2 regions of the Paraburkholderia sp. MM5384-R2 genome follow, and region 1 is predicted to be linked to the other one. Evidence: predicted binding sites of a transcription regulator. Region 1 holds the regulator's gene; the other holds the start of a gene.
What was found. Region 1 encodes FNR, which switches genes on or off when oxygen is low (the NO sensors DNR and NnrR bind a similar motif). Its sites were predicted from a motif close to TTGATNNNNATCAA; they were not measured.
Positions count from the first base shown of each region.

Region 2: HDG37_RS36460 (hemerythrin domain-containing protein) is a predicted target of FNR. The motif match lies at 2,470-2,483, and genes of this name have one in related genera.

Region 1 covers NZ_JACHDI010000001.1:185,486-196,304, reverse strand. The annotation lists gene HDG37_RS00935 (universal stress protein) at 1-594, shown strand, start outside; gene HDG37_RS00930 (PAS domain S-box protein) at 827-2,200, shown strand; gene HDG37_RS00925 (response regulator transcription factor) at 2,197-2,844, shown strand; gene HDG37_RS00920 (response regulator transcription factor) at 3,034-3,465, shown strand; gene fnr (fumarate/nitrate reduction transcriptional regulator Fnr) at 3,458-4,240, shown strand; partial or broken gene HDG37_RS00910 (nitroreductase family protein) at 4,273-4,575, shown strand; gene HDG37_RS00905 (DUF1488 domain-containing protein) at 4,625-4,900, opposite strand; partial or broken gene HDG37_RS00900 (nitroreductase family protein) at 5,177-5,740, shown strand; gene HDG37_RS00895 (c-type cytochrome) at 5,860-6,192, shown strand; gene HDG37_RS00890 (DUF3564 domain-containing protein) at 6,252-6,626, shown strand; gene HDG37_RS00885 (hypothetical protein) at 6,663-7,148, shown strand; gene HDG37_RS00880 (SagB/ThcOx family dehydrogenase) at 7,725-8,393, shown strand; gene HDG37_RS00875 (hypothetical protein) at 8,572-8,928, shown strand; gene HDG37_RS00870 (MBL fold metallo-hydrolase RNA specificity domain-containing protein) at 9,008-10,438, shown strand; gene HDG37_RS40220 (hypothetical protein) at 10,528-10,819, shown strand, end outside.
Region 2 covers NZ_JACHDI010000045.1:5,432-16,250, reverse strand. The annotation lists gene HDG37_RS36475 (nitrate reductase subunit alpha) at 1-51, opposite strand, end outside; gene HDG37_RS36470 (NarK family nitrate/nitrite MFS transporter) at 68-1,477, opposite strand; gene HDG37_RS36465 (hypothetical protein) at 1,474-1,659, opposite strand; gene HDG37_RS36460 (hemerythrin domain-containing protein) at 2,613-3,185, shown strand; gene HDG37_RS36455 (hemerythrin domain-containing protein) at 3,453-4,037, shown strand; gene HDG37_RS36450 (hypothetical protein) at 4,238-4,546, opposite strand; gene HDG37_RS36445 (Rrf2 family transcriptional regulator) at 4,716-5,186, opposite strand; partial or broken gene hemN (oxygen-independent coproporphyrinogen III oxidase) at 5,394-6,838, shown strand; gene HDG37_RS36435 (putative zinc-binding protein) at 6,883-7,224, shown strand; partial or broken gene HDG37_RS36430 (IS6 family transposase) at 7,206-7,646, opposite strand; gene HDG37_RS40510 (group II intron maturase-specific domain-containing protein) at 7,726-8,025, opposite strand; gene HDG37_RS36420 (LysR substrate-binding domain-containing protein) at 8,080-8,562, shown strand; partial or broken gene HDG37_RS36415 (Tn3 family transposase) at 8,903-10,387, shown strand.

The DNA of each region.
Region 1 (10,819 bases):
GGCGAGCGCGCCGGCCTGAGCGTTGAATGGCGCGCGCCAGCCGGTGATGCGGTCGAAACAGCGGCTTTGCACGCTCGCCACGCGGACCTTCTGATTCTCGGTCAGTCCGATCCGAAGGAGCCTTCGTCCTATATCGCCCGCCATTTTGTGGAGGACGTGGTCATGAGTGCGGGCCGCCCGGCCATCGTACTGCCTTACGCCGGAGCCGTCCGGTCGTTCGGGCAAAACGTGTTGATTGCGTGGGACGGCAGCCGCGAAAGCGCGCGATCCGTGGCCGATGCACTGCCGGTGTTAAAGAAAGCGAAATTCGTCACCGTGATGACGGTGCAGCGCCATTCGCAGATCGGTGAACCGGCCGGCATCGACGTCGCCGCCTGGCTCGCGCGGCACGGCATCGAGGCGGGATTCGCCGGGACGCCCGGAGTGGACGGTGTATCGACCGGCGCGCTGCTGTTGAACATGCTTGCCGACCGTCATATCGATCTACTGGTGATGGGCGCGTACGGGCATGCGCGCGTTCAGGAAAGGTTGCTCGGCGGCGTCACGCGAACCATGCTGCAGTCGATGACCGTGCCGGTGCTGATGTCGCACTGATTCGAAACGGATTCTGCGGTTTCAAACCCGAAATACGCGTGATGCGGATCAAGCGCCGGGCGTCTGGCTCCGACCACCCTCTTTCAGACACTGCGCTTCGCGTCATCAACCGCAGCTACTGGCATGATCCGTGCGGATCGCGCAAAATAAACAGCGCAGCATGGTCTGTCGCCCGTCGCAAAGGCTGCCGTCGGCCGGCGTCGTGAGTTATCCGTTATCCATCGAGGCGCGCATGCCCCTTCGCGATAAAACGCCCTTCGCGCCCGGGCCGTCCTCACGGTCGCGAGTCGCGACCTATGTACGACACCCTGTGTTGGTCGGCGCGCTGGCCTTCGTGGTCGGGCTCACACTGGCGCTCGGCATCTGGCGCTGGCTGGCGCAATGGTCGCTGCGCGAAGCCCCGCTCCGGGACAACAGCTTGCTGACGGCATGCATCGCCGCTGCCTGTCTGTTCGCCGCCGTGGCCTTTCTGCTTGCCCGCGCACGCGGCGTCTCGACCTTGACCAGCGAGGCGCGAAGCCAGTCGAGCGTCAACGAGGCACGCATGATGGCGATCATCCGCTCGTCGATGGAAGCCATCATCACCGTCGATGAACGACAGAAGATTGTCATCTTCAACCCGATGGCCGAACAGGTATTCGGCTTCAGCGCGGCGGACGCGCTCGGCGCTTCGCTGTCGCGCTTCATTCCGGAACGTTTTCGCGCGGCGCACGAGCGGCATGTCGACCAGTTCGGCGTCACGGGCGTGTCCGACCGCCAGATGGGCAAACAGCAGCGCGTGCTATTCGGGCTGCGCAGCAACGGCGAAGAATTTCCGATCGAAGCGTCGATTTCCCAGGTGGCCGACGGTGACAGCAAGCTGTACACCGTCATGCTGCGCGACATCACGGAACGGGTCAAAGCGGAGAACGCGCAGCGCAAATCGCGCGAGGAATTGCGCGAACTGTCGGCCAATCTGCAGATGGTTCGCGAGGACGAAAAAACCCGTATTGCCCGCGAATTGCACGACGACCTCGGCCAGCAGTTGACCGCACTGAAAATGGACCTTTCATCGGTCGAACAGGCGCTCGAAGCCACCGCCGAGTCCGGGATTCTGCGACAACTCAGCGACATGCGACGGCTGATCGACGCGACGGTCGCGTCGGTGCGCCGGATCGCGGCCGACCTGCGCCCGGTCATGCTCGACGATCTCGGCCTGATCCCGGCCATCGAATGGCTCGCCAACGACTTTACGAACCGCTACGGCATCGAGGTGAAACGTGACATCGAAGTCGGCGACACACCCTTTACGCCGGCAGGCGCAACCACACTATTCCGCATCGTGCAGGAGGCGCTCACCAACGTCGCCCGCCACGCGCAGGCCACGGTCGTCATGCTGACGGTGCGCCGCGAAGAGGACGCCTGCATTGTGCGAGTGGCGGACAACGGTCATGGCGCGGGCCGTTCGGACGCGCGCGCCGAAAAATCGTTCGGGCTGCTCGGGATCCGCGAACGTGCGCATATGCTAGGCGGCACCGTCGAAATACATACGTCCAGCGGCAAGGGCTTTTCACTGTCCGTCACGTTCCCGGCCGCGGCCGTGCAACAGCAGGAGACGCTAACATGATTCGCGTGCTGATAGCCGACGATCACGCGCTCGTGCGCGATGGCCTGCGACATATTTTGCAAAACACAAACGGCTTCGAAGTGGTCGGAGAAGCCAGCGACGGCGTCGGTACGATTGCTCTGGTTCGCTCGCACCCGGCCGATGTGCTGGTGCTGGATCTGTCGATGCCGGGGCGCAACGGTGTCGAGCTGATCAAGCAGATCAAGGACGAGATGCCGGCGCTGCGCATCCTCGTACTCACCATGCATGCGGAGCAGCAGTACGCCGTGCGTGCGTTCAAAGCCGGCGCATCGGGCTATCTCACCAAGGAGAGCGCGAGCGCGGAACTGGTCTCGGCGGTGAGCAAAGTCGCCTCCGGCGGCGTCTATGTCAGTCTCGCGATGGCCGAACGCTTCGCGCAAAGCCTCAACGAGTCCGCCGACACACTGCCCCACCAGCGCCTGTCGGATCGCGAATTCGACGTATTCCGGCGCATCGCCGCAGGACAAACCCTCACGGAAATCGCCACCGAATTATGTGTCAGCAGCAAGACGGTAAGCACCTATAAAACCCGCATTCTCGAGAAAATGCAGATGCCGCACGAAGCCGCGCTGGTGCGCTACGCGCTGCGCCACAAGCTGCTCGGGGAAGACGACGAAATCTAGCGCCGTCACGGCGCCGCTGCCACCGGGTCCGCTCCGCCGTTACCCCCGTCACAGCCGTGGCTCCTCGCGCGGCTGCTTCGCCGTCACAGAGTGTATGTAGGAAATTCCCTACAACACTTCGCGCTCGCCTACCCGAAGCTCGTTCCCCGCTGATTTTATTTTGAGACGACGCGGCCGATACTTCGAGCCATGAACTCAAGCCCGTCACACCCAGCCGTACGCGTGTTCCTCGTGGACGACGCGATTTCGATCAGGAAACGCATCGCCGCGCGTTTCGGTGCGATCGAAGGCGTCGAGATCGTCGGTGAAGCGGAGGAACCCGGTGCGGCACTGGACGGCATCGGCGCGACGGCAGCCGATGTCGTGGTGATGGATTTACATCTGAGCGACGGCAGCGGCATCGACCTGCTGCGCTACCTCGCGCGGAGCATGTCCACCGTGATCACGATCGTGCTCACGAATCATTCGGGCACGTGGTTCAGGCAGGCGTGCGTCGCCAACGGCGCGCAGTACTTCTTCGACAAGACCAGTGAATTCGATCTTGCATGCAACACCATCGAGCGAATTGCCCACGAGCATTGCGCGCGCGGTCTCTACCATCTCGGAGCCCATCATGTCTGACGTTGCCGAATATTCCCAGACCCGGACCATCGCGCAGATTCCGCTGCACGCGCTGAAAGATCCCGGATTCGCACCGGCCCGGCCGAAGCACGGCGGCGCCAACTGCCCGAGTTGCGCGATGCGTGCTTCCTGCTTGCCGGAAGGTCTGACAGCGACGGAGACCGAACGGGTCGACGCGCTGATCTGCCCTTCGCGCACGATCAAAAATGGCGAATCCCTGTTTCGCGCAGGCGATTCGTTCCAGAGCATCTACGCAGTTCGCGCGGGCTCGTTCAAGACTGTCGTGATGCATCGCGACGGCCGTGAACAGGTCACCGGGTTTCATCTAGCGGGCGATGTGCTGGGTCTCGACGGCATCGGTTCAGGCAAGCATAGCTGCGATGGGCTCGCCATCGAGGACAGCAAGGTCTGCATCATCCCGTTCCATTTGCTCGAAGCCATGTGCCGCGACGTCAAGGCATTGCAGCAGCATGTGCACAGGCTGATGGGCGGCGAGATCGTGCGCGAGGCGACGCTGATGATGCTGCTCGGCACGATGTCCGCGGACCAGCGGGTCGCGACGTTCCTGCTGAACCTGTCGGGCAAGCTCAAGTCGCGCGGTTATTCGCAGGCGGAATTTCATCTGCGCATGACGCGGGAAGAGATCGGCAGCTACCTCGGGATGAAACTCGAAACCGTCAGCCGCATGCTATCGAAGTTTCAGAAGGACGGCCTGCTCGACACCCACGGCAAGCAGATCAGGATTCTCGACAGAGAAGCTCTCGCCCGCGTCTAGCCGCGCGCGCTCGCCGCCGTTTGATCGGAGTCAAGCCCGCCGCAGCGCATCAGACGCTCGTCGCCGGCTCGCCATTGCTGCTGTGCATCGGCACCGGCACGGACGACGCGGCCGCATGGCTCGCGGCCGGGCAGGCGCTCGAACGGGTGCTGCTCACCGCCGCCTCCGAAGGCATGACGGCTTCCTACCTGAATCAACCGATCGAAGTGGCTTCGCTGCGCGAGCGCCTGCGCGCCGCGCTCAATCTGGACGCCGTCCCGCAACTGCTGATCCGGGTTGGCCGCGGCGGCGCCGTGCCGCATTCGCCGCGGCGCCCACTTGCCGACGTGGTGTCTCGTAGCGCGGCGCAGTCAAAGCGCCGATCAGCGGCCCGGCCGCGCGGCTTCAATCGCGGAAGCGGAAGTAGCCGCTGTGCATCATGACCGGCTTCGCGCCCACTTCTTTCAGCAAATTTCGCGCGGCGGCCTCGATAGGCTGCCGGTGTGTATCGAACGCTTCGATCAGATCGTCTTCGCGCAACGACGGCGCGCCGAAGTGGTCTTCCAGCGCCTCCGCGGTAATGGCGCACTGCACGCGCTCACCGTCGACCTCCGCCGGAAAGGCGACGACGAGATCGCGCGCGCAGTACTCGGGACGTTCCTGCGGGAAATGGATATGCATGGCCGGTACCTGTGAGAGTGAAAGTACGTGGCTTGAACAAAGCCGACGGAAGCGGCGCGGATAACCAGAGTGCGGCCACGCTCGGCGCTCCGATGTGTTCAGAATAGACCCGCTTGAAACGTCGCCAATTTTTTGGTGGCGATCCCGGCTGACTCGGATCGAACGAGTGACATCACCTGACGGCAGGCCTCGAACAGTCCCACGTTCGCGAAAGCCGGTTGATTTGAGTCAATCATTAAATGCCGCGGTGGTAGACGATGACGGTGTGCCGTTTGCAGTTCCGGCTTGCACGAGGACGACGTGTTCATGAAACATCTAACGCGCCGCTTCGCTGCCGACTTGCTGGACGACACGATACTCAGCAATTTGCTGTGGGCGGCCAACGGCATCAATCGCGGGCCGGACGGCGGGCGAACCGCGCCCTCGGTGCTGGCCCTGCATGAAATCGACATCTATGCGGTGCTCGCGCGCGGACTGTATCGCTACGATCCACGCCGACATCGCCTCGACCTGGCCGTCGCAAGCGATCTGCGCGGGCTGACGGGCTGCCAGGACTTCGTGGGCGATGCGCCGCTCGATCTGGTGTACGTCGCCGATCTTGCACGCATGCACGACATCACACCGTCGCAGCGCGAACCTTTTGCGTCGGCGAGCGCCGGCGCGATCGTGCAGAACGTCTATCTCTTCTGCGCGGCCGCAGGACTCGCTGTCGCGGCGCGCGGCTGGCTCAACCGCAGCGCGCTGAGTGTCGAAATGCGCCTGCCGCGCGACAGCGTTCCGGTGCTCGCTCAAACGGTGGGCCACTTTGATTTATCCGCTGGCGCCGGCGACGCCCGATGACTCACGCAAACGGTCGATGGAGCGCGGGCAAACGTCGGCTTGACGTGAGTCAATTGCAACCGCGTCGTCGAACGTAGACTGAGCCTGCAACCTTTCGTGGAGTGTGTCTCGTGAAAGCCATGTTTCCGCCGTACCTGGCCGCGCATGTAGTCGGGCTCCTGCTGACAGCAAGCGGCGCGGCGTTCGCGCAGTCCGAGCCGACCGCCCTCGTCGATCAACAGCATTGCATGTTCTGCCATACCCGCGACGCGCCGTTTCTCGCCCCTTCGTTCCAGCAGATCGCGGAACGTTATCGCAACGAGCCGAATGCGCAGGTGATGCTCGAACACAAACTGCGGGTCGGCGGCAAGGCGCATTGGGGCGACATGGCCATGCCGCTGCCACCTGACCGCGGCGGACCGCTTACGCCCGAAGACGCCCACACGCTGATCCAGTGGGTCCTGAGTCAATGAACAGCAACGAACCGACTAGCCGCTTACTGCGGACGCACTTGGTACAGATGGAGAAAATCATGCGCCTGACCATCCACCTCGACACATTCGACCGTGTCAATCCGATGGCATTCGCCATCCTGTGGCTCGACAACGAAACGCGTCAATGGTCGCGCGAGGGGCACCTGGGCCTCGAACTGCCCGAATGGGGCACGCTGCAAGTCGACTGCGACAATACACTCGTGTGCGGCCCGCACGATTCGGTGCCCTGCTGTGTGCTTGAGGGGCTTGATCTGAACGTGTCCGGCGGCCCGTTCGAAGGTGAGACCGGGCGTGCGCAATGGTGCGCCAATGCAGGCAGGACGCTGATGAGCGGCCACTGGCACATTCAATGTGTCGACCACGAGGGCGCGGAGCCTGAAAATGGCATTTTCGCGGATGACGACACTGCCTGAACCTTATTTGAACCGTCGCGACAACGAGGTGCGCTCATGGGATTGACCGCGGATCTGGACGGCGTACGGCACGCGTATGGACTCTGTTTCGTGCGCGCCCCGTGGGCCTATTTCACGCGTGTGCCACTCGATCAGCAATGGGGCGACGGCTGGGAACAGGTGCCGTATGAACAACATGCCGGCGTCCCCTACGATGACATGCCGCAGCAGATTCTGACGGTCGCCTTCGACGGTCCCTTGTATCCGCCCGATGCGGGCTACGACGGCAAGAAGCGCAGCGTCATCGAGATCAATCGGGGCGACGCTCCGTGGCTGCGCACGCAGGATCTCATCAGCAACGCGCCGATTCACATCATGGCTGGCGTGACGCTCGAATCGTTTGTCGAGCAGGTCGAGCTTGCTGGCGGCCGCGTGTTCGCTCCGCTCGGCTGGGGCGCGTTGCGGCTCGAACGTTGTGAGCGGGACCAGCCGGGTGACGCGCCGGCGTCGACGGCTTCCGCACCTAAGGCGCGCAACGTCTGAGGCGCACGCTGCGCGGGCCTCGATCCCGCGCCCTCCACGCATCGCCCTCCCGGCGCGATGCCCGCGAACTCTCACTCAAAAACTTGCCCGGTCATTGCCCGCTCTCCCATCCCCCACCCAGCGCCGCATATAACGCGACCGTATCGCTCACGTTCAGGTTCATCCTTGTCGAGGTCATCGTGAATGAATGCCGCGCCTGATGGCCGAATCCGCGCTCAATGGCGCTAGCCGCCATGCGAGCCAGAGCGGGCGCGGGGCACGTCCCTTCGCCATCGAAGCGCAGCAGCGCTCAACCGGTCGCGACTGCGTCTGGTCGGCGTGCCGGGCACCGCGGACGCACGGTGAACAACTGTCGGGCATCCCTGATACCAGCAGTGAGACTACGTACGCGGCTGCGATGCGGGTTGATTTGCATCAACGAGAGCCGGACAACCACGAGCGCCGTACGATTCATACGCGGCGAGAAGGATCGGTTGACACGCATCAAAGCACAGGCGTTCAGCGCGGTTATGGTGAAAACGCGTGCGCCCGGTTCACCTGCGCATGCAGCGGCGCTGACCTTGAACGGAGTCGATCATGACCGATATGCAACTGCTGTCCTATGAACCGGCGCCCGGACGCGCCCCCGCTCGTACCCGCGGCGAAACGCCTGCCGTGATCACGCTGCCCAGGCCTGACATGGCCGGCGGCATGCCGCTGATGAAAGCGCTCGCGCTGCGCGCCAGCACCCGCGAATTTTCCGACACACCCTTGATGCCCGCGACGCTTGGTGCGCTGCTATGGGCGGCGGACGGCGTCAACCGTCCGGCGACAGGGGGCCGCACGGCGCCGTCGGCCCATGCCTTCAATGAAATCGACCTTTATGCGGTGCTGCCGAACGGAGTCTATCGCTATGACGCGCCAAACCATCGGCTCGTACTCAAACACGAGAGCGACGCGCGCAATATGACGGGATACCAGGATTTTGTCGGCGACGCACCGCTCGATCTCGTGTATGTCGTCAACATGTCGCGCCTGCTGACGATGCCGCCTCAGCAGCGCGATATTTTTTCCGCCGTCGCGGCGGGCGCGATGGCACAGAACGTGTCGCTGTATTGCGCTTCAGCCGGACTCGGATGCGTCGTACGGGGTTGGATCAATCATCGCTCGCTGAGCGACGCACTGAAATTGAACGAGGACGAATTGCCGATCCTGGCTCAAACCGTAGGCGCGCTGGCAACGACACTGAATTCGCTCGCGGATTGAAGCGGCGTGGCGCGCAGCGGTGGCCGGCAACCCGGGCCTCGCGCGCGATGCGGTTATCGGGCGGCCGGCAGGGTTCCGTTGGCAGCATGCCTGATCCGAAGAGGCAACCCATGTGGTACGGCCTGCTCGATACACAACGGCGCCTCGCCAGGGCGTTCGCCGATAGCGCGCTCAACGTCTGCGTCCGGACCCCGGGTCTATCCGGGCTTCATCCAGCAGGCTGCCGTCCTGGCCGCGCATCCCGCGCGTCAGGTCGGCCTGGAATACCGGCGCGCTTGGGCAAGTCCCGCTTTGCACGATCGAGGCAGACCGCGACGACATCACCGGCGCGGATCAGACTCATTGCGCGCACGTGCTAGGTCATGCGCCGGACGCGCCATGGCATCGGCGCGCGACCATCGGCCAGTGCGACCATTACGATCTTTTCACGGGCCCACGCTGGCACGACGCTGTTCATCCCCAGTTATGCGAATTCTGGCGCGCGATCGAATGCGATAGTGAAGCGAAAGCCGAACCGCCCGGCCGCATTCGATGATCCATGTCAAAGCTGCGCCGGACCAATGCAGTGCAATGGTATTTATCGCCGCCATGGGCGGGTTCCGCGCGAGGGCATGATGAAACTGACTTTTCTGGGTGGCGCGGAAACCGTCACCGGCTCGAAATATCTGCTCGAAGCGGCCGGCTTGCGGATTCTGATCGATTGCGGTCTGTTTCAGGGTACGAAAAACCTGCGCCTGCGCAACTGGAGCCCGCTGCCCATGCCCGTCGACACGCTCGACGCCGTGATCCTCACGCACGCGCATATCGATCACAGCGGCTACCTGCCCGTGCTCGCGCGCAGCGGCTATCGCGGCCCCGTCTACTGCACGCCCGGCACGGCCGACCTGTGCGACATCATGCTGCGCGACAGTGCGCGTCTACAGGAGGAGGAAGCCGACTACGCGAACCGTCATGGCTTCTCGAAGCACAAGCCGGCTCTGCCGCTTTACACGCTCGACGACGCACAGCGCGCGCTGCGGCTCATCGTGCCACGCGAATTCGATGTCCCCACCCCACTGAACGACGAGTTGTGCTTCCGCTTTCTGCCTGCCGGACATATCCTGGGCGCGGCCAGCGTCGTGCTCTGCTGGCGCCATACGGTGCTGGCTTTTTCAGGCGATCTCGGCCGGCCGAACGATCCGATCATGCGCGCCCCCATGAAGCTCGCGCACGCGGACTATCTGGTCGTCGAGTCGACCTACGGCGACCGCCTGCATGCCACGACCGATCCCGAGCAGGAGTTGGCCGCGCTATTCGAGCGGACGTTCGCGCGCGGCGGCATCGTGGTCATGCCCTGCTTTGCGGTCGGACGAGCTCAGGAAATCCTTTATTACATCGCGCATCTGAAGCAGACCGGGCGCATGGCAAACGTGCCGGTCTATCTGGACAGCCCGATGGCCACCGGCGTCACGGAGGTGTACCGGCACCATCTGAGCGAGCACCGCCTGACGGCTTCGCAGGCGGCCATGATCGACAAGGCGGCAGTCATGGTGCGCTCGGTCGAGCAGTCCAAAGCGATCGCCGCGCATCATGGTCCGATGGTCATTATCGCTGGCAGCGGCATGGCCACCGGCGGTCGCGTGCTCCATCATTTGCGCCTGTATGCGCCGGACCCCAGGAATACGATCGCGCTGGTCGGCTATCAGGCCGCGGGCACGCGCGGCGCCGCCATTGCCGCACACGAGCCAGCGGTAAAGATTCACGGCGAGTACGTGCGAATTCGCGCACATGTCGAGACGATTTCGTCGCTGTCCGCGCATGCGGACTACAGCGAAACGCTGAACTGGCTCGCAGCGATATCGCCGGCGCCCGCGCAAACGTTCATTACGCACGGTGAGCCCGCCGCCGCCGATGCGTTGCGTCGTCGAATTACCGACACGCTTGGTTGGCCTTGCACGGTGCCGGTGTATCAGCAAAGCGTCGAGCTGGCGGAAAGGTCTGCGCTCGACGGCCGGTCCGCGGCCGCCGCTGCGGCATGTTCGATCTCCGGCCCAGCGCAGAGCTGATGTCACGCCCTGCGCAAAACCTCGCGCGCTGCCGCGCCGTCAAGCGTGCGACAGGCAAGCCGTCACGGCCCGCATGGCCGCGCGTGACGATGCCCGGTAAGCTTGCACCCACGCGCGCAGCCGCTCGAAAGCTGTCACCACGCGTGCGCCATCTTCTCGAAAGCCCGACATACCTGCAGGCCGACGAAGACGCGTCGTTCCTGCAACGCCCCGAGATGTGCGGCGTGCGGCTGCAGCTCGACTACTGGAAGACCGAAGAGAGCCTGAAGGAATTGCTTTACCGCCGCGAACTGGAACAGTGGCGACAGCGGCTCCAAGGTCGCGCGCACGGCGTTGCAGAACGCGATCTCCGTCGCGTCGTTGCTGCTGACGACCGATTGC
Region 2 (10,819 bases), on a different contig from region 1:
CTGCTCTTTCGGGAGCGCGAAGTGGGTCAGTCGGTCAAGAAAATGGCTCATGGAACGGGCTCCGGTTTCAGCAGGGCATCGGTGCGTTGCGGCGGGCATAGTGCCACCACGTCACGACGATGCACACGAGATAGAACGAAATGAACACGTACAGCGCCGCTTGAGGGCCGCCGGTGAGGGAAATCGAGCTTCCATAGCTCTTCGGAATGAAGAAGCCGCCATAGGCCGCCATGGCCGCGGAGAACCCCAGCGTGGCCGCGGCCTCGGTGTTGCCTTCCCTGGTTGCGCGCTGCACGGCTTCATGATCGGCCGGGTCGACTTCGCGCAGCTTCGAGGTGAGAAAGATCACCGGGATCATGCGGAACGTCGAGCCGTTGCCAATGCCCGTGGTCAGGAACAGCACGAGAAAGCTGGCGAAGAAACCCGCGAAGCTGCCCGCCGAGGAACCGCTGGGCAGGAAGATCAGCACGCCGCCCACGGCGCATGCCATCACGACGAAGTTCCACAGCGTCACGCGTGCGCCGCCCAGCTTGTCGGCGAGCCACCCGCCGAAGGGCCGCACCGCGGCGCCGACGAGCGGTCCCAACCAGGCGTAGGCGAGCGGATTGACACCGGGGAACTGGCTCTTGATCAGCAGCGGGAAGCCTGCGGCGTAGCCGATGAACGATCCGAAGGTGCCGAGGTACAGCACGCACATCACCCAGTTGTGCTTGCGCCGGAAGATCACCGCCTGTTCGGCGAACGACGCCTTCGCTTCCGCGAGATCGTTCATGCCGAACCATGCGGCGAGCGATGCCAGGGCAATCCACGGCACCCAGACGAAGGCGGCATTCTGCGTCCACACGAGCGTGGTCTGTCCGGCCTTGACGACGCTTTGCGGGTCGCCGGCAAAGACGCCGAAGATGCCGGCGGTGACGACGAGCGGGCTCAGGAACTGCACGACCGAAACTCCCAGGTTGCCGAGTCCGGCGTTGACGCCGAGTGCCGACCCCTTGCGTTCCTTCGGGAAGAAGAAGCTGATGTTGGCCATGCTCGAACTGAAGTTACCGCCGCCGAGGCCGCACAGCAACGCAAGCGCCAGCATCGTCGGATAGGTCGTGGTGTTGTCCTGCACGGCGAAACCGATACCGATCGCCGGGATCAACAGCGAAGCCGTGGAGATTGCCGTCCAGCGGCGGCCGCCGACAAGCGGCACCATGAACGAATAGAAGATGCGCAGCGTCGCGCCGCTCAGGGCCGGCGCCGCCGCGAGCCAGAACAGCTGGTTCGTCGAGTAGCGGAAGCCGAGCGTCGGCAGATTCACCGCGACGACGCTCCAGACCTGCCAGATTGCGAACGCGAGGAACAACGCAGGGACCGAGATCCACAGGTTGAGCCTGGCGATTGCCTCGCCTTCACGTTCCCAGAACGCCTTGTCTTCGGGGGACCAGATCGCGAGTGTGCGACCTGGCCGCGATGCTATCGGCCGGGAGTTCATTGCAATTCTCCTGTCGGATGATCGATCCTCCGGTCCGGGTTGGATCGGAGCCGTTTCACGCGCTGCCGCAGGTCTACCAGGACGCCGGTCATCCAGACCAGCAGGACGATGCAGAACGTGAGCAGGGCGACATCGAGCAGTGGCAAGCTCTGGTCGAAAACAGGTTGCGGCAGGTGGTTCATGATGTGGCGCTGTTGGAGTCTCGGTGGATAGGATTGTGTGCGGCTGGCGTCCGCATGAATATCCGTCGAGTGGGTGTAACGCGTGAGGCATTGGAACTATGGCGTCCCGTCGAGCCGTAGTTCTAAAGAACTACCTGGATTTTTAATCATCAGCGATTTGAGCTAAATCAACCTGAGCGGCAACGATCCGGTGTTGGCGTGATCAGCATTGGCGGCGAACGCAATTCCCGGCTTTTCAGTCAGACTCTGGGAAGTGGTGGAAACACTTGCGATGCCGGTTGTCGGGATTGCCCATTACCTTGCGACGCGCACACCCATTGCCTTGCGCTAAAGGCAGGCCGCCCGGCCGTGCTCGTTCGCCGCGCGTGCCCGGCGCCGATGACCGGCAGCCGTGTCTTCGTCGTATCGAGACGCAACATTGGACCATCCGGCTGGCTCACGTGCGCCCCGGACGCAGGCGCAGTTCGAGTTGTGTGTGTCTAAGCGTATGGCTGTCCCATACGCACGTCCCAATCGACAATTATCGACAACCGGGCACCGGTAGTCGCTCGGAAATCGCGGCCGGTCATTCGACCGCAAAATTCGAATCTGCAATTGGGATCGCGTTCAAAAATGCGAAGGACGGGTGCTCGCCCAGCATTTGAGTTGCTGAAGCAGACGCTAGCTCCACCGGTGCCGTATGGGTGTCACTGCACTGCAGTGACGGTGACTTGCGACGCAGCGGCGAATTCAGGATTTACGTCGCAGCCAAACGAACGCATTCCCGATTGCCATTCACCTTCCCGCGCCCGATACCGCTGCGAATCCCGCTTGATCCCGATCAACTATATAAGGCCTGCATGCGCCATTCTTGTCAGAAGCGTGAGCCAGAGCGTCACTGTCTTCTCGTCGCCAGATAACGAGGCTACAACTCGATGGCTTGCGCATGTCCATAGACGGCAGAGGAGGTTGACATGTCTGCGTGGGGGCGGGGAGGTGCTGTAGAAGTCATTCTGAGAGAACATGAACAGTTGGCGTCCGTGAACCGGGCGATGCAGGAGTTCGTCAACCAGTTGGGCGCGAAGGGAGAAACGCGAGCCCTCATCGTATTGCGGGCCATGCTCTATTACATCCGCGAATACCCGCAACAGGTTCACCATCCGAAAGAAGATCATTTCCTTTTTGCGAGATTGCGCGCGCGAACGCATGAACTTGACCACGTCATCGATAAACTCGAGTCGCAACATGTTCAAGGTAACGTCCAGGTTCAGGAGCTGGAGAATGCACTGACCCGCTATGAACTGGTTGGTGATGCCGCATGCGCGTCGTTGAAACATCTGGTGAATGAGTACGTTGAGTTCTCCTCCAACCACAGACGACTGGAAGAGGACCTGATCTTGCCCGGTGCTCTGCGCTTCCTGACTAACGAAGACTGGGATGAGGTCAATGCTGCGTTCGGTGCAAATCGCGACCCGTTTGACGGCGTCAAACTTGAGGAGGACCTTGACAGGCTGTTCACCTTGATCGTCAATACCATCCCGCGGTAAGCCTTGACGCCAGCGTAAGCGGTCTACGTGAACGTCCCGTTTGAACAGACTCCTGATCGTACTGGCAGAGGCTCTCGCGGGCCTGCCAGTCCAGCACAATCTCCGCGGACCGTGCGGTTGTTTTGACCTGCGTCAGTTCTTCCCTGGCTGGAACCAGTAGCATTTGATTACACCGGTTCCCGCTGGACGTTATCGGGCACGGCGAACGGGTAAGGCCCTGTCTTTAGCACCGTATCGAGTACCTGACCTATTTCCGTGGAGCACGCGATGGCCGACCCACTTACCGAATGGCACTCCGACCACATCAATTTCGCCCGGCTACTCGACATTCTGGACGAACAGGTAGCAGCTTTCCACGAGGGCGGGAGCCCGAATTACGCTCTGATGGGCGATGTCCTCTATTACATGCGGAACTTTACTGATCGCGTTCATCATCCGCGTGAAGATGTGGCATACGCGCGACTTGCTGAACGGGATCCCGGGACCCGATTGGTGGTAAACCGCCTTCTGCAGGAACATCGCGTAATTGCCGTGGCGGGTGAAGAACTCCTGAATCGCATCAATGAAGCCGCGGGCGACGTTGTGATGCCGCGCGCCGATCTGGAGGCGGCCATGGCAACGTATCTTGTGTACTATCGTCATCACCTTTCCTCTGAGGAACGGGACGTCATGCACCTCGCTGCCCGGACGCTGACAGAACACGACTGGGCTGCGGTAGATGCGACCGTACCGGCCACCGCGGATCCGCTTTTCGGAGTCAACGTACTGACGCGTTTCGAGACGCTTCGCAAGCAGATCACTCTTGACGCGAAGGCGTCCAGCGACCAGGGGCAGCAAACGGACACGCCTTGACTGATACCCACGCGCATCAGCGACGCAACCGCTTCTGGCCATAAACTGCGCAATGCCGGCACGGAAGATTCTTTTGTCCGCGCTGCGGCAGAGCTGTCGAACCGCACGAGCGGTGGTGTCAGTGGAGATCCGGAGTGGCTTGCCGCCGACGAGTGCGCACCCGAAATTGCGGTGAATTTATCAACGGTTGACACTGCGTCTCAGTTTGCACGAGCCGCACCGGTGCGCAGTGCCAAAGCATCGAATGGATTGTGAATAATGTCGCGCGAATTCATCGGGGAAAGTGCAGGCAGCCACAGCGCTTTCCCGACGGTTCCGGACACGGCGTCGCCAGGCAGGAACGGCCGGAGCCCCGATCGCACGCCGCGCAGCGCCGCAGGACCGGCCGATGCACGGCCGCCATGCCACCTTCCGCACACCGAGCCGTCCCGGTCGCGCACCGGAGTGAAGCTCATATCGACGTAGAGCTTGCGCCCGTCTTGTGGATCTCGTGCATGAGTGTGACGCAATCGTGCAGCCGCGTGGCGCCGCTCGTCATGGCAGCCTCGAAGTCGCGTCAATGGACTTCGCGCAGATGCCGGGGGATGATCAGGTTGCGGTTGGCGCCCTGCGCCTCGGCGGCACTGAAGCCGAACAGTTGCGTGCTGATTCAAGGTGAAGGTGCGTCAGGCGTCACGCTTACTCGCGTGCGCGCCGCACAAGCGGCTGAATTTCCGGAGCGCTGGCAAGCAGACGCGTCAACGTGTTGCGTTTGGCCGCAATGTCCGCCAGCGTGTATTTGTCGAGCACTTCCATGTACGCCCGCAACGCTTGCCCCAGCACGCCGCGCAGCCCGCATGCCGCAGTGATCACGCATTTGTTGCCCTCGGTATCGAAGCACTCGACCATGCGGAAATCGGGCTCTGTTGCGCGCACGACGTCGCCCACTGTGATCCGGTTTGCGGGCCGGCCCAGCCGCAGGCCGCCCGAGCGACCCCTCGTCGTGTTCAGGTAGCCGGCGCGCCCCAGTTGATGAACGATCTTCACCAGATGGCCACGCGCGATGGCAAGCGTGTCGGAGATTTCCTGGATCGTGACGAGTTCGTCGTCGCGCACAGCAACGTAGATCAGTACGCGCAGGCTGTAGTCCGTAAAGTCTGTGAGTCTCATGGCGCACCTTTTAAGATATATCAATACTATATCTTTTTTTGGGCTTGCGTCGCGCCAGCCCGTGGGAATCCTCCGACAGTCGACTATCGCGGTGTTGCAGTCAGCTGCATTGACACAGGTCAATCGCTTCTGGACTCCGCGCACGACAATCAGGTAGGCGCGATCGCCGCGCCCCATGCACGAAATGTTCTAAGATCGAGGAATCATATGCAACGCGAAGCAGACAATGGACGGGAGACGCCGGCTCATACGAAGGAGGCGGGCGTCTCCGTTCTTCACGGCATCGAGATTCCAGAAGACCTGGTTCGTCGCTTCGACCGCTCCGGGCCGCGTTACACCTCGTACCCCACGGCCGACCGGTTCGGCGCCGGCTTCGACGAGCAGTCGTACACGCGCTACCTTGTCGGGCGCGCCGCTGCGAAGCAGAATCCGCCGCTTTCGGTCTACGTTCATCTGCCGTTTTGCGAGTCGCTCTGTTATTTCTGCGCGTGCAATAAGATCATTACGCGCGACCACGGCCGAAGCGCGACGTATCTCGACTACCTCGCGCGCGAAATGGATCTTGTCACGCCGCATCTCGGGCCGGACCGGCGCACCGTGCAGCTGCATCTGGGCGGCGGCACGCCGACATTCTTCAGTTCCGCCAAGCTTGGGCAGCTTGTCGAGAAGCTGCGGAGCCACTTCGATTTCGCGCCCGATGCGGAGCTCGGCATCGAAATCGATCCGCGAACGGTGAACGGCACGACGCTTGCGAGACTCGCGAGTCTCGGCTTCAACCGGACGAGCTTCGGCGTGCAGGACTTCGCGCCCGAGGTTCAGCAAGCCGTCAATCGCATCCAGCCGCAGGACATGGTGGAGCGCGCACTCGGAAGCGCGCGCAACGCGGGATTCGAATCCGTGAACATCGATCTGATTTACGGCCTGCCGCGGCAGACAGTGGCCAGCTTCGATCGCACGCTGAACGAAGTGATTCGCCTCGCGCCGGACCGCATCGCGCTCTACAACTACGCGCACCTGCCTGGACGCTTCAAGGCCCAACGGCTGATCGATGCGCGCGAATTACCTTCGGCCGAGGAGCGCCTGCACATCTTCATGCTCTCGGCGCAACGCTTCCTCGACGCGGGCTACGTCTACATTGGCCTCGATCACTTCGCGAAGCCCGATGACGAGCTGAGCGTCGCGTTGCGCGACGGTAGCCTGCATCGCAATTTCCAGGGCTACACGACGAAGGCTGAATGTGACCTGATCGGCTTCGGCGTATCTGCGATCGGCAAAGTCGGCAGCAGCTACAGCCAGTCGACACGTTCGCTGCAGGGCTACTACCGGCTGCTCGACGAAGGACGGTTGCCCGTCGAACGCGGTATCGCGCTCACGCGGGACGATCTGCTGCGCCGCGAAGTAATCATGACGCTGATGTGCAGCGTGCCGCTGAACTTCGCGGCGTTCTCGCGCTCGCATCAGATGGATTTCGTGCAGCACTTTGCGCGCGAACTGGCCGCGCTGGAACCATACCGCGAAGCGGGGCTGATCAGGTTGGATGCTGACGGCCTCTCGATTCCGCCGAAAGGGCGTTTTTTTTCCGCGCGATGGCCATGGTGTTTGACGGCTATCTGGACCAGCCGGCAACGTCGTCGTGGTCGAAGCTGATCTAGCCGCCGTGGTTGAATGTTCGGACTGAAACTGGAGAGATGACGAAATGGGCAACGACAGAAAATCGCGACCGCTGGTGTATTCGTGCTCGGGTTGCTCGAGCGCGGCGCAACTGGCCAACGACGTGGCGTTGCAGCTCGACCGTCGAGGCAAGGCCGAGATGTCATGCATCGCCGGTGTCGGCGGCGACGTTCCCGCCTTGCTGAAGCTGGCGCGCTCGGGCCGGCCGATCATGGCCATCGACGGCTGCCCGCTCGTCTGCGCGAAAAGCGCACTTGCCCGGCACGGCATCGTTCCCGCCAGGCACTTTCAGCGGTTTTGTCGCGGTAAGGGCAAGACGCGGACGAACGGTGGTATAAGTAGGACTGCTTATGCTGCCAGTGAGTAAAACTGCTCGGCACGAGTGTATCCGATGCCACTGTCTTCCATTTGGCCCTTGGCGATCATGTGCATGAGTTCGATGCCGCTCAACAGGATGCGGGCACAACGAAAATTCTTGAAGCCGAGCATGGGCCGCGTGCGTCGCTTGATCGCCCGATGATCTTGTTCGACGACGTTGTTCAGATACTTGTTCTGGCGAATCTTGATCGGTGTTTCCCGCTCCGCGTTGAGGGCATCCAGCGCGGAGCGGGAAACACCGCTTTTATCGATTGTCACCGTCTCGGGCTCGCCATTTTGGTCGATTGACTTTTCGAAGTAGCGCCGCGCCGCGGCCTTGTCACGATGGGCGCGCAGCAGAAAATCCACCGTGTTGTCCTCCTTGTCGACTGCGCGATACAAATACTTCCACTGGCCTCGGACCTTGATATAGGGGTGAGTAGACCCAGGGAATTGCGCCCCGAGTCTCTCGCAGAACCGTGCGTAAACCTCTGGATTTACACGGCTCCCGTTATCCAACCTGTCCCCCCTGATACTGCCAGTGCGCGAACTCTCGCGGGTACGCCTTCTTCATCTTGCGCAACCACTCTTCACTGCACCGTTTGTGCCGTCGCAGTGTTTTGTACTTGCGCTGAACCCAGCGCACGAGCTTTCGGTCGAGATACCGACTCAACTCATGCATGGCTGTCCGATAGAAAGCCCCGTAGTAGTTCCACCAGCCACATATCGTGGGATTACATTGCTCAGCGAGCTCGAACAGTGATTTCGACGTTTGGCGCTGCAACCGCCACCCCCGCGCCACCTGTCTCATCCGTTTCAGGGCGTCAGGACTGACGCCAGGTACAAAGCTGGTCGAGACCTGCCCGTGCCTGGTCAACACCCTTCGCGGACGAAACTGAAAGCCCAGAAATGTGAAGGTCACATTCGGGTAAAGCAGTCCACGATTGCTTTTTCAAAGCTCGACGGTATTCCACTGGTCTCTTTCTGCCGCCCTAACAGCTGGCGCGAGCGACTCGAGCAAATTGCCGGTGAACACCGGATCTCTCTCAACTTCGCGGCGGAAGCCGATTCTTTGAGTCTGCAGGCGCATATCGTGGCCGATGGCGGAATCTATGCGTTGCTCGGACCTTACGCGATCGCCAATCTTGAAAAGGAATGTCGGCTGCAGGCGTCGATGGTGGTCGATCCGCCAGTGCCTCGCTTCATTGCGCTGGCCATGTCTCCCCACGGCGAACTGACGCTTGCTTGCCGCACGGTCATGCAACTCACCAAGGAGATAGCGCGTTCGCGGAACCTCTCATCCGACCTCCAACGGGGCGTGTCCGCAGCCTTCCTGCGGTCGATTTGAAGGAGTGAAGGGCAACGGCCGCAAGGACCGGGCACTGTCCGGTGGCCTTTTCTCAAGTGAAAAGGGGCGCGATGCACCGTCAGGAGAAACCGCACCGTTGATAACCGCATTATCACAGGCGTGGTTCACCCGAATCTCGGGCGACTCCCACGTGGACGTAGCGGCCATCCAGACGTCGCCCTTACGGCGGCTGGCGAATGTCAGCTATTGGCTGCGGGTTTGCGACGATCGTGACCGGTCGAGATCGCCCCTCGTCAGTGAGTTCTCACGGGCGGACGAATTTCCGCTGCACACGGCGAACACTCACGCTTAACCCGGTTTTCCGTTCCACTGCGCCTCAAACCCCGGCAAGGCGAGCTCGAGGCAGATGCTGCAACACATCGATCGCCTGAAACTGCTGCAGGCCGTCGATTTGCCAGCCGGCCTCGACCGGCTGGTCCACCGTAACCGGCTGCTCAAGATTGCCCGCGAAGGCGGGCAGATGACGCCACACGACCTCGCGAAGTTCGAACCGCAGCGCCGGCACGCGACGCTCGCGGCGAGTGTGATGGAAGCGACGGCGACGGTGACGGACGAGATCGTCGAGCTGCACGACCGCATCGTCGGGCGGCTCTTTAACACCGCGAAGAAAAAACACCAGGAGCGGTTCCAGCGCGCGGGCAAGGCCATCAACGACAAGGTGAGACTATTCGGGAAACTGGGCCGGGCCCTGCTCAAGGCGAAGGAGGACGGCGTCGATGCGTTCAAGGCGATCGAATCCGTCATCTCATGGGACGCCTTCACCCAAAGTGTCACCGAGGCCGAGCAACTGGCGCAGCCCGAGGCGTTCGATCTCCTGCACGAGATCGGCGACCACTACGCAACCTTGCGCCGCTATGTGCCGGCCTTCCTCGAGGTTCTGAAGCTGCGCGCGGCGCCGGCGGCCGTCGACGTGCTCGACGCCATTAACACGATTCGCACCATGGATAGCGACGGCACACGCAAGTTGCCCGCCGACGCGCCGACCAGGTTCATCAAGCCGCGCTGGAGGCCGCTGGTATTCACGAATGCCGGGCTCGAGCGCCGGTACTACGAGTTGTGCGCGCTCTCCGAGCTGAAGAACGCTCTGCGCTCGGGCGACGTCTGGGTGCAAGGTTCCCGCCAGTTCAAGGATTTCGACGACTATCTGCTGCCGGCCGAAAAATTCCAAGCCATCCGGCGGGAGAACCTGCTGCCACTGCCTATCACGACCGACTGCGAGCAGTATCTCCTGGAGCGGCGGCAGTTGCTCGAGCAGCGGCTGGAAACGGTCAACCGGCTCGCGGCGGCCAACGATCTGCCCGATGCCATCATCACGGACTCGGGCCTGAAGATCACGCCGCTCGATGCGGTGGTACCGGACGCCGCGGAAGCGCTGATCGGCCAGACCGCGCTGATGCTGCCGCGCGTGAAGATCACCGAGCTGTTGATGGAGGTGGACGCGTGGACCGGCTTCACCTCTCACTTCACGCACCTGAAGACCGGCGAGACGACTCAGGACAAGACGCTGCTGCTCACAACGATCCTCGCGGATGCGATCAACCTCGGCCTCACGAAGATGGCCGAGGCCTGCCCAGGCACGACCTACGCAAAACTGGCGTGGCTGCAGGCATGGCACATCCGCGACGAGACGTATTCCCAGGCGCTGGCCGAACTCGTCAACGCCCAGCACGTCCATCCGTTCGCCGCTCACTGGGGAGATGGCACGACCTCATCATCCGATGGCCAGCGCTTCCGCGCCGGCGGCCGCGCGCAGAGCACCGGGCACGTCAATCCCAAGTACGGCGCCGAGCCGGGCCGGATGTACACGGGCTTTGGCCGTAAGGCGCTATGGCTCGACGACGCCGATGTGGTGCAGCACACGCGGCAAGTGGAGAGGCTTGACGTGGCCGAACCAAAATAGTTAGGTAGACTGAAGAAGTCTATAGTCACCCCGTCGCGACCGGCAAGCTGGCCAAGACCTTCCGATGTACAAACGGCACGCGTTGGCTGAGGTATCGGTCGCGGCGGCATCCGGAGAATCGCGTCTTTCAGGGCTATTTTTATGTGTTCAATGCCCGCATATAGATTGGCCGAAAAAAACGATCGTCCAAATGCCGGCCGCGATTCCCCGTTGTGGAAGCATTCCCATGGCGAGAAGCAAAAGGACGGATGCTCGAACGGAAGGCGCCGTCGGGTCGAAACCTTCCATGTCTGGCACCCGCTGACCAAGGAACAGTTCTCGCGACGCCCGGATATG